One region of the Bradyrhizobium sp. 45 genome, then DNA from elsewhere that is predicted to be linked to it. Evidence: predicted binding sites of a transcription regulator. Region 1 holds the regulator's gene; each other region holds the start of a gene.
The links. Region 1 encodes PhoB, which activates phosphate uptake and scavenging genes when phosphate is short. Its sites were predicted from a motif close to TGTCATNNANCTGTCAT; they were not measured.
Positions count from the first base shown of each region.

Region 1 (3,272 bases):
TATTGTAGCGTTTGGATTGTCAGATACGACATCTCGTGCAGTGGTTCTGATCTTTAAGTCCTTATGTACCGGCGTAAACGTTCGGGCGTTCAAGACGCGCCCGGCGAGCCTTAAGGGATTCTGGCGGCACGGGTTTTTGAAGGCTTAGGCATTCGCTGCGAGGCCCCAGGATGGCTGGCGCGCAGCGAGGGAAAGGGTGCAATGACGGTTTTGACCTGGTCCGATGATCGCGTCGAGCAGCTGAAAAAGCTCTGGGAGGCCGGACTTTCGGCCAGCCAGATCGCGGCGGAGCTCGGCAATGTGACCCGCAATGCCGTGATCGGCAAAGTGCACAGGCTCGGCCTTTCGGGCCGCGCCAAGAGCCCATCATCGGCAGCGCCGCGGCCGCGCAAGGCGCGCCCCGCGCAGCACATGATGCGGGTGAGCCGCCCGATCTCGCGCGGCAACACCGCGCTGGCGCAGGCCTTCGAGGTCGAGGCTGAGCCGGATCCGGTCACCTACGACAACGTGGTGCCGATGAGCCAGCGGCTGTCGCTGCTGGAATTGAACGAGGCGACCTGCCACTGGCCGGTCGGCGATCCCTCGAGCCCGGACTTCTTCTTCTGCGGTGGAAGGGCGCTGTCCGGACTGCCCTATTGCGCCCAGCACTCGCGCGTTGCGTACCAGCCCGCGTCGGATCGGCGCCGCGCACCGGTAAAGCCGGGTCCCCGTTAGTCGTCACGCGAAGACAGTTCAACAATTTCAGTGTCGTCCCGGCCTAGTGCGCAATTGCGCACGGGGGGCCGGGACCCATACTCCGAGCACGCAATAATCGTGCGGAAGGGGTCACTCCGAGTCTTCGCCAAACCACGTTCGGTGGTTATGGGTCCCGGATCAGCGCTCGCTTCGCTCGCTTGTCCGGGACGACGGCTGAGAATGCAGGGACAGCTCGCCAACAAACAAGCCTGCAACCCTACACCTGCTCCGCCTTCGCGAAGCGATCATCCAGCGCGTAGCCGGCGCCGCGGACGGTGCGGATCGGGTCCTGCTCGCGGCCGAGATTGAGCAGCTTGCGCAGGCGGCCGATATGCACGTCGACGGTGCGCTCGTCGATATAGATGTCGCGGCCCCAGACGCTGTCGAGCAGCTGCTCGCGCGAGAACACCCGTCCCGGATGCTCCAGGAAGAACTCCAGCAGGCGATATTCGGTCGGACCGAGATCGATCGGCCGGCCCGAGCGCGCCACGCGGCGCTTGTCACGGTCGAGCTCGATGTCGCCAAAAGCAAGGACGGTGGCGAGGCGCTCCGGGCTCGCGCGCCGCAGCAGGCCTTTCACGCGCGCCAGCAGCTCCGGCACCGAGAACGGCTTGACGATGTAATCGTCGGCGCCGGTCGCAAGACCCCGCACCCGCTCGCTCTCCTCGCCGCGCGCGGTGAGCATGATGATCGGGAGCTGCTTGGTCTCGGGACGGGTGCGAAGCCGCCGGCACAATTCGATGCCTGACAGGCCCGGCAGCATCCAGTCGAGCACGATCAGATCGGGGATGTGCTCCTTGAGGCGGGTGTCGGCGTCGTCGCCGCGCATCACCGTCTCGACGTCATAGCCGTCGCCTTCGAGGTTGTAGCGGAGAAGCTCGGTCAGGGCTTCCTCGTCCTCAACCACCATAATGCGTGCGCCCATCGGGTCGTCGCTCCTTAAGTCTTCAGGTGTTCGGTACCGTGTTGGCAAAGGTCGTCATGTCGCCCTTCGGCCGCTTGTCGGTGATCGCCTGGCCCTCGATCATGTAGAACACGGTCTCGGCGATATTGGTGGCGTGGTCGCCGATCCGCTCGATGTTCTTGGCGCAGAACATCAGATGGATGCAGAACGAGATATTGCGCGGATCCTCCATCATGTAGGTGAGGAGTTCGCGGAACAGCGAGGTGCAGATGGCGTCGACTTCCTCGTCGCCCTTCCACACCGCCATCGCCGCCGGCAAATCATGCGCGGCATAGGCGTCCAGCACCGACTTGACCTGCTGCTGCACGAGGTCGGTCATGTGCTCGAGGCCGCGGAACAGCTTGAGCGGATGGAAGTCCGTCTCCAGCGCCGCGACGCGCTTGCCCATGTTCTTGGCGAGGTCGCCGATGCGCTCGAGATCGGTCGCGACGCGCATGGCGCCGACGATCTCGCGCAGATCGACCGCCATCGGCTGGCGGCGGGCGATGGTGAGCACCGCACGCTCCTCGATGCGCTTCTGCAGCGCGTCGAGCTCGGTGTCGATGGCGACGACGCGCTGGCCGAGCGGGACGTCGCGGCGGATCAGCGCGTCGACGGACTCGACGATCATGCGCTCGGCGATGCCGCCCATCTCGGCGACCAGGCGAGTGAGTTCCTGGAGGTCGGTGTCGAAAGCCTTTGCGGTATGTTCAGAACCCATGTCGCGTCTCCTAGCCGAACCGGCCGGTGATGTAATCCTGCGTGCGCCGATCTGACGGCGACGTGAAGATCTTGCTGGTGTCGTCGAACTCTATCAGCTCGCCGAGATACATGAAGGCGGTCTTGTCGGAGACGCGCGCCGCCTGTTGCATGTTGTGGGTGACGATAGCGATCGTGTAATCCTCGGACAGCTCCTGGATCAGCTCCTCGACCTTGGCGGTCGAGATCGGGTCGAGCGCCGAACAGGGTTCGTCGAACAGGATCACCTCGGGCCGCACCGCGACGGTGCGGGCGATGCAGAGGCGCTGCTGCTGGCCGCCGGAGAGCGACAGGCCGGAGGCGTTGAGCTTGTCCTTGACCTCGTTCCACAGCGCGCCGCCGCGCAGCGCCTTCTCGACGCGGCCGTCCATCTCGGACTTCGAGATCTTCTCATAGAGACGGATGCCGAACGCGATGTTCTCGTAGATCGTCATCGGGAACGGCGTCGGCTTCTGGAACACCATGCCGACGCGGGCGCGCAGCAAATTGAGGTCCAGCCTGGGGTCGAGAATGTTGGTCTGATCGAGCATGAGCTGACCGGTGGCGCGCTGGCCGGGATAGAGGTCGTACATCCGGTTGAAGATGCGCAGCAGGGTCGACTTGCCGCAGCCCGACGGACCGATGAACGCCGTAACGCGGTTGGCGCCGAGCGTCAGGTTGATGTTCTTCAGCGCATGGTGCTCGCCGTAATAGAAGTCCAGGTTACGCACGGTCACCTTGGGGGGCGCCTCGGGCAGCACCGCCGCGTGCGGCAGTCCACCGGACGCGCTCATCGACACGGAAAGATCACTCATTTTGCGGTCCTCTCGGCGCCAAGGATGCGCGCGAAAATATT
Region 1 is NZ_JADPIX010000049.1:56,218-59,489, forward strand. It holds gene IVB42_RS06780 (GcrA family cell cycle regulator) at 202-714, shown strand; gene phoB (phosphate regulon transcriptional regulator PhoB) at 953-1,660, opposite strand; gene phoU (phosphate signaling complex protein PhoU) at 1,683-2,399, opposite strand; gene pstB (phosphate ABC transporter ATP-binding protein PstB) at 2,410-3,231, opposite strand; gene pstA (phosphate ABC transporter permease PstA) at 3,228-3,272, opposite strand, start outside.

Region 2 (3,272 bases), on a different contig from region 1:
AGGCGCGGACGTGACGGGGCCGCAGGACATTGACACATCAGCGCTTCGCGCGCGCTACCCTGATGTGTTCGACCGGCCGGCTTCGGCGCGGCTCCCGATGCCGGCGATGATCGTCGCGGCGCTCGCGGTTCTGATTTATGGCCTCATCGATCTCGACTTCTCGCCGTCGCGGTTGTTCGCGGGGCTCAGCCAGCTCGGTTGGATCAGCCTGATGATGATCCCGCCGGATCCCGGCTCGTCGCTGCCGGTCTATCTGAAGGCGCTGGGCGAGACGCTGTCGATTGCGCTGCTCGGCACGACGCTGGCCGCGGTCTTCGCGCTGCCGGTCAGTCTTCTTGCCGCGCGCAATGTGGTGCCGTCGAGGATTTTGCGGTTTCCGGTGCGGCGCTTCCTGGATTCAATCCGCGGAGTCGACACGCTGATCTGGGCGCTGGTGTGGATCAACGTGGTCGGGCTCGGCCCGTTTGCCGGCGTGCTCGCTATTGCCGTGTCGGATTTCGGCGCGTTTGGAAAACTGTTCTCGGAGGCGATCGAGGGCGCCGACCAGAAGCAGGTCGAGGGCATCCGCGCCTCCGGCGGTAGCGCGCTGCACGAGATTCGCTTCGGCCTGCTGCCGCAGGTCCTGCCCGTGATTGCCGGGCAGGTGCTCTATTTCATCGAGTCGAATACGCGCTCGGCCACCATCATCGGCATCGTCGGCGCCGGCGGCATCGGCCTCCAGCTCGCCGAGCAGATCCGCGTGCTGGAATGGCAGAAGGTGTCGTTCCTGATCCTGATGATCCTGGTCGCAGTCGCCGCGATCGATTTCGTTTCGGGCAAATTGCGTTTTGCGATTATCGGGCGGCGGGCGGTGGCGTAACCTTCTTCCTTCTCCCCTTGTGGGAGAAGGTGGCGCGAAGCGCCGGATGAGGGGTCTGCATCCTCAATTCAGATCAGTGCGCGGAGGCAACCCCTCACCCGTCTCGCCGCTAGCGCGGCGAGCCACCCTCTCCCGCAAGGGGAGAGGGGCAGAGGGCAGCCAGTTCACCCGTTCTCCACCAGAAATTCCACCCGCTCCGCCGCAAAGCGCGAATGCTTGGTGACCAGCGGCTTGCCGTCGAGATCGTGATCGGTGGCGTCGACCACCAGGATCGGCCGTCCCAGCGCCAGATCGAGCCGTGCGGCGTCGGTTGCGTCGACGATACCGGCGGTGATCCGGGTCGCGCCGCGGCGATAGTCCCGGACGCCGTAATGCTCGAGCAATTTCGTCATCGAGCGGGTCGCGGCAAAGACGTCGCCCGCAGCGGGGAATAGCTGTGCCGATAGCCACGTCGTGGAGACACAGATCGGCGTGCGGTCGGCGAGGCGCATCGCCTCGATCCGGACCAGCGGTGCGCCGGTCTTGAGGCCAAGCTCCCGCGCGAGTTCGCGGGTCGCAACGTCAGCGGACGCCTCGATCAGCCGGCCATGCGGTTCGCGGCCGTCCGCGCCGACGATCTCGGAGAAACGGGTCCGCGAGCGCAGTGGATAAGCGAGCTTCTGCGCCTCGACATAGGTTCCGCTGCCGCGTTCTGCCCGCACGATGCCGCGCTCGGCAAGCGCGGCCAGCGCGCGTCGCACGGTGTGGCGGTTGACGCGATAGGTTTCGGCGATCTCCACCTCGCCCGGCAGCTTGTCGCCCGCCGCAAAGCGGCCGTCGGCGATGCCGCGCTCGATGCCGTCGGCAACGAGGCGCCACAACGCGACGCCGGAGGAGGCTGTGTCCTGCATGCTCATGTGGCCGGGAAGCTACTCCAGAAATCACGCCTTTGTCACGAAACAGTCATGGCGCTCCCGTATCAAGTTGTCTAGTATCATAGACAACTTGGATTCGGCAAGTTCTGCAGAGAAGTCGGTGGATGCGGTGACCCAGCACAATAATCAGCAAGCCCAGCGCAAGGCCGCAATGTCCGTGCTGGCGCACGCGGAGGCGGGCGAGATCGCCGCTCGCCTCCACGCTCTCGCTTTGCCGGCGCATCAGGATCTGCGCGCGCCGGAAAACGGCCTCGTCATGCTGCGCGGCCGGGTCGGCGGCGATGGTGCGCCGTTCAACCTCGGTGAAGCCACGGTGTCGCGCGCCGCGGTGCGGCTTGCGAGCGGCGAGGTCGGTTTCGGCTACACGCTCGGCCGCGACGGCGAGAAGGCGCGGCTGATCGCGCTGTGCGATGCCCTGGTGCAGTCCAGCGATTTCGGCGCCGCGGTGGAGCGGGACATTATCGCGCCGTTGCGTGAGCAGCTGATGGTCAGGCGCAAGCAGGTGGCGGCCCAGACCGCCGCGACGAAGGTTGATTTCTACACCATGGTGCGCGGTGAGGGGTGAGATCATGACCACGATTGCGGAACTGCCGCCGGGGTTCGCCGATAAGGTCTTGTCGGCGCAATCGACCTTTCGCTCGGTCATGGACGCGATGGCGCGGCCGGGATCGGTGCAGCGCATCGTGCCGACATCAGGAGCGCCTCGTGTGATGATGCGCGGGACGGCCGCGATCGCGCTGACGCTGTTCGATCACGACACGCCGCTCTGGCTCGATGCGCGCATGCATGAGACTTCCGACGTCGTGAAATGGCTGAAATTCCATACTGGTGCGCCGGTGGTGCAGGATTCTTCCATCGCCAGCTTCGCGCTGATCAGCGACGGCGGGGCGCTGCCTTCGCTGGAGCGCTTCGCGCTCGGCACCAGCGAATATCCGGATCGGTCGACCACGTTGATCCTGCAGGTCGAGAGTCTCGATTCGGGACGCAGCTTCGAGCTGCGCGGGCCCGGCATCGACGGCGTCGCCACGCTCCAGGCGTCGATCAAGCCGTTCGACGTGTTCGAGCGACTTCGTATTAACGAGGCGCTGTTTCCGCGCGGTATCGATGTGGTGCTGGTCGCCGATGACGCCATGGTTGCGATCCCGCGCACCACGCGTATCGTGAGCAGGGGAAGCTAAGCATGTATGTCGCAGTCAAAGGCGGCGAACGCGCCATCGAGAACGCCCATCGCCTGCTCGCCAGTGCGCGGCGTGGCGACCAAAGCGTTCCGGAAATCTCGCTCGACCAGATCTCCGAGCAGCTTGGTCTCGCCGTGGACCGCGTCATGAGCGAAGGCTCGCTCTATGACCGCGAGCTCGCGGCGCTCGCCATCAAGCAGGCGCGCGGCGATCTGATCGAGGCGATCTTCCTGGTCCGCGCCTTCCGCGCGACGCTGCCCCGCTTCGGCGCCAGCGAGCCGGTCGAGACCGGCGCGATGCGGATACGGCGGCGGGTGTCCT
Region 2 is NZ_JADPIX010000122.1:231,425-234,696, forward strand. It holds gene phnE (phosphonate ABC transporter, permease protein PhnE) at 1-14, shown strand, start outside; gene phnE (phosphonate ABC transporter, permease protein PhnE) at 11-859, shown strand; gene phnF (phosphonate metabolism transcriptional regulator PhnF) at 1,024-1,755, opposite strand; gene phnG (phosphonate C-P lyase system protein PhnG) at 1,874-2,338, shown strand; gene phnH (phosphonate C-P lyase system protein PhnH) at 2,343-2,951, shown strand; gene IVB42_RS21360 (carbon-phosphorus lyase complex subunit PhnI) at 2,954-3,272, shown strand, end outside.
Region 2: the regulator PhoB is predicted to act here: its motif matches at 1,789-1,805, upstream of phnF (phosphonate metabolism transcriptional regulator PhnF).

Region 3 (3,272 bases), on a different contig from region 1:
ATCAACCAGGTGCGGCCGTTGATGGGCGCCGACCTCATCATCGTGGTGTTCGCGGTGGTCGTGATCGGCGGCATGGGATCGATCATGGGCTCCATCATCACCGGCTTCGCGCTCGGTGTGATCGAAGGCCTGACCAAATATTTCTACCCCGAGGCCTCCAACACCGTCGTGTTCGTGCTGATGGTGCTGGTGCTCTTGGTGAAGCCAACGGGATTGACGGGAAGGGCGGCCTGATATGACAGCCTTGACGGACGACACGCTGCCGGTAACCCCGCGCGCGATCCGCGACGAGATGATCGTGTTCGTGGTGATGGCGCTGCTGCTGGCTTCGGTGCCATTCACGGGGGTCTACCCGTTCTTCGTGATGCAGGCGCTGTGCTTCGCGCTGCTCGCCTGCGCCTTCAACCTGCTGATCGGCTACGGCGGTTTGCTGTCCTTCGGCCATGCGATGTTCCTGGGCACGGCCGGCTATTGCAGCGCGCATGCGCTGAAAGTATGGGCGCTGCCGCCGGAACTCGGCATCCTCGTCGGGGTCGCCGGTGCCTTCGTGCTCTCGCTCATCACGGGCTATATCTCGATCCGCCGCCAGGGCATCTATTTCTCGATGATCACGCTGGCGCTGTCGCAGCTCTTGTACTTCATCTACCTCCAGGCGCCGTTCACCCATGGCGAAGACGGCATCCAGGGCATTCCGCAGGGACGCATGTTCGGCGTCTTCGATCTGACCAAGCCCACCGTGCTCTACTACGTGGTGCTGGTCGGTTTCCTCGCCGGCTTCCTGCTGATCTTCCGCATCATCAACTCGCCGTTCGGCGAAGTCCTCAAGGCGATCCGCGAGAACGAGCCGCGCGCGATCTCGCTGGGTTACCGCACCGATCAGTACAAGTTCCTGGCTTTCGTCCTGTCGGGCACGCTGGCCGGCTTTGCCGGTGCGCTGAAAGTCTTCGTGGCGCAGAATGCCTCGCTCACCGACGTGCACTGGTCGATGTCGGGCGAAGTCGTGCTGATGACGCTGGTCGGCGGACTCGGAACCGTCTTCGGTCCCGTGGTCGGTGCCTTCGTGATCATCGCCATGCAGCAATATTTGGCGGGGTTCGGCCAATGGGTGACCGTGATCCAGGGCTCGATCTTCGTGATCTGCGTGCTCACCTTCCGCCGTGGCGTCATCGGCGAAATAGCGCATTACTTCCGGCGGTCGCTGTAAGTCATTGATATAATAGAAGATGTGTTGACGCGCGAAAGCGGTGGATGATCCAGCTCCACGGGCGTGAGGTGGCACGCGCGTGGATCGAAAATGGTCTATGACAGTTTCATGACGGCCCGCTTGGGCCAGGCCATCATCCAACCGGTAGTCTCTCCCCCATGATGCGATTGTTTCGCGCTTTCCTGCCGAAGGAAGAACGGTTCTTCGACCTGTTCGACCGCCACGCCCAGACCGTGATCCAGGGCTCGATCGCGCTCCAGAGCATGCTCAACGGGGGCGAGGAGACGCCGGTCTATTGCCAGCGCGTCAACCAGTTCGAGAACGATGCCGACAACATCACCCGTGAGGTGCTGACCGCGGTGCGCCGCACCTTCATCACCCCGTTCGACCGCGGCGACATCAAGAACCTGATCACCTCGATGGACGACGCCATCGACCAGATGCAGCAGACCGCCAAGGCCGTGATGCTGTTCGAGGTCCGCAGCTTCGAGCCGCCGATGCGGGAGATCGGCGGGCTTCTGATCGAATGCGCCAATCTGGTCGGCCGCGCGCTGCCGCTGATGCAGAAGATCGGTCAGAACGTGGCCATGCTGACCGCGATCACGGAAGAGCTTGGCAAGCTGGAAGGCCGCGTCGACGATCTCCATGATATCGGGCTGAAGGAACTGTTCCTCAAGCATCGCGGCGGCAACGCGATGGATTTCATCGTCGGCGCAGAGATCTACGACCATCTCGAGAAAGTCGCCGACCGCTTCGACGACGTCGCGAACGAGATCAACAGCATCGTCATCGAGCAAGTTTAGGGCAGGGGCCACGCCGTGGATGTTGCGTTGGGTCTTCCCGTCCTGGTCGGATTGATCGCCGTCGCGCTGCTGTTCGACTTCCTGAACGGCCTGCACGACGCCGCCAATTCGATCGCGACCATCGTCTCGACCCGCGTATTGCGGCCGCAATACGCGGTGTTCTGGGCCGCGTTCTTCAACTTCGTCGCCTTCATGGTGTTCGGGCTGCACGTTGCCCAGACTATCGGCACCGGCATCATCGATCCCGCGATCGTGGATGCTCAGGTGATCTTCGCCGCGCTGGTCGGCGCCATCGTCTGGAACCTGGTGACATGGGCGCTCGGCATCCCATCGTCCTCGTCTCATGCATTGATCGGCGGCTTGTTTGGTGCCGGCGTGGCCAAAGCCGGCCTTTCAGCGGCGGTCTGGAGCGGGTTGTCCAAGACGGTGATCGCCATCGTGCTGTCTCCGCTGGTCGGCTTCCTGCTCGCGATGGTGCTGGTCGCGATCGTCTCCTGGGCCTCGGTGCGCTCCACGCCCTTTGCCGTGGATCGCGCCTTCCGCATCCTGCAATTCGCCTCCGCCTCGCTCTATTCGCTCGGTCATGGTGGTAACGACGCTCAGAAGACCATGGGCATCATCGCCGTGCTGCTCTATTCGCAGGGCCAGCTCGGCGGCGAATTCTTCGTACCCTTCTGGGTGGTGCTCTCGTGCCAGGCCGCGATGGCGATGGGGACGCTGATGGGCGGCTGGCGCATCGTCCGCACCATGGGCCTGCGCATCACTAAGCTGACCCCGATGCAGGGCTTTTGCGCCGAGACCGGCGGTGCCGCGACCCTGTTCATGGCGACCTTTCTCGGTGTTCCGGTCTCGACCACCCACACCATCACCGGCGCCATCGTCGGCGTCGGCGCGGCCCGCCGCCTCTCGGCGGTGCGCTGGAACGTCGCCAGCTCGATCGTCTATGCCTGGGTGATCACGATGCCGGCCTCGGCCATCGTCGCCGCACTGAGCTGGTGGGCGGTCAAGATCTTCGTCAGGTAACCAGCTTCAGTCCGACAATGCCGGCGACGATCAGCCCGATGCTGGCGAGGCGGAACGCGGTGGCCGGCTCGCCGAACAGGATGATGCCGAGCGTCGCGGTGCCGACCGCACCGATGCCGGTCCAGACCGCATAAGCGGTTCCAATCGGCAGCGATTTGAGAGCGAGCCCGAGCAGGATGATGCTGCCGGCCATGGCGCCGAGCGTGAGGATTGACGGAACGAGCCTGGTGAACCCCTCGGTA
Region 3 is NZ_JADPIX010000154.1:291,939-295,210, forward strand. It holds gene IVB42_RS38530 (branched-chain amino acid ABC transporter permease) at 1-234, shown strand, start outside; gene IVB42_RS38535 (branched-chain amino acid ABC transporter permease) at 236-1,204, shown strand; gene IVB42_RS38540 (DUF47 domain-containing protein) at 1,363-2,007, shown strand; gene IVB42_RS38545 (inorganic phosphate transporter) at 2,023-3,030, shown strand; gene sugE (quaternary ammonium compound efflux SMR transporter SugE) at 3,023-3,272, opposite strand, start outside.
Region 3: the regulator PhoB is predicted to act here: its motif matches at 1,302-1,318, upstream of IVB42_RS38540 (DUF47 domain-containing protein).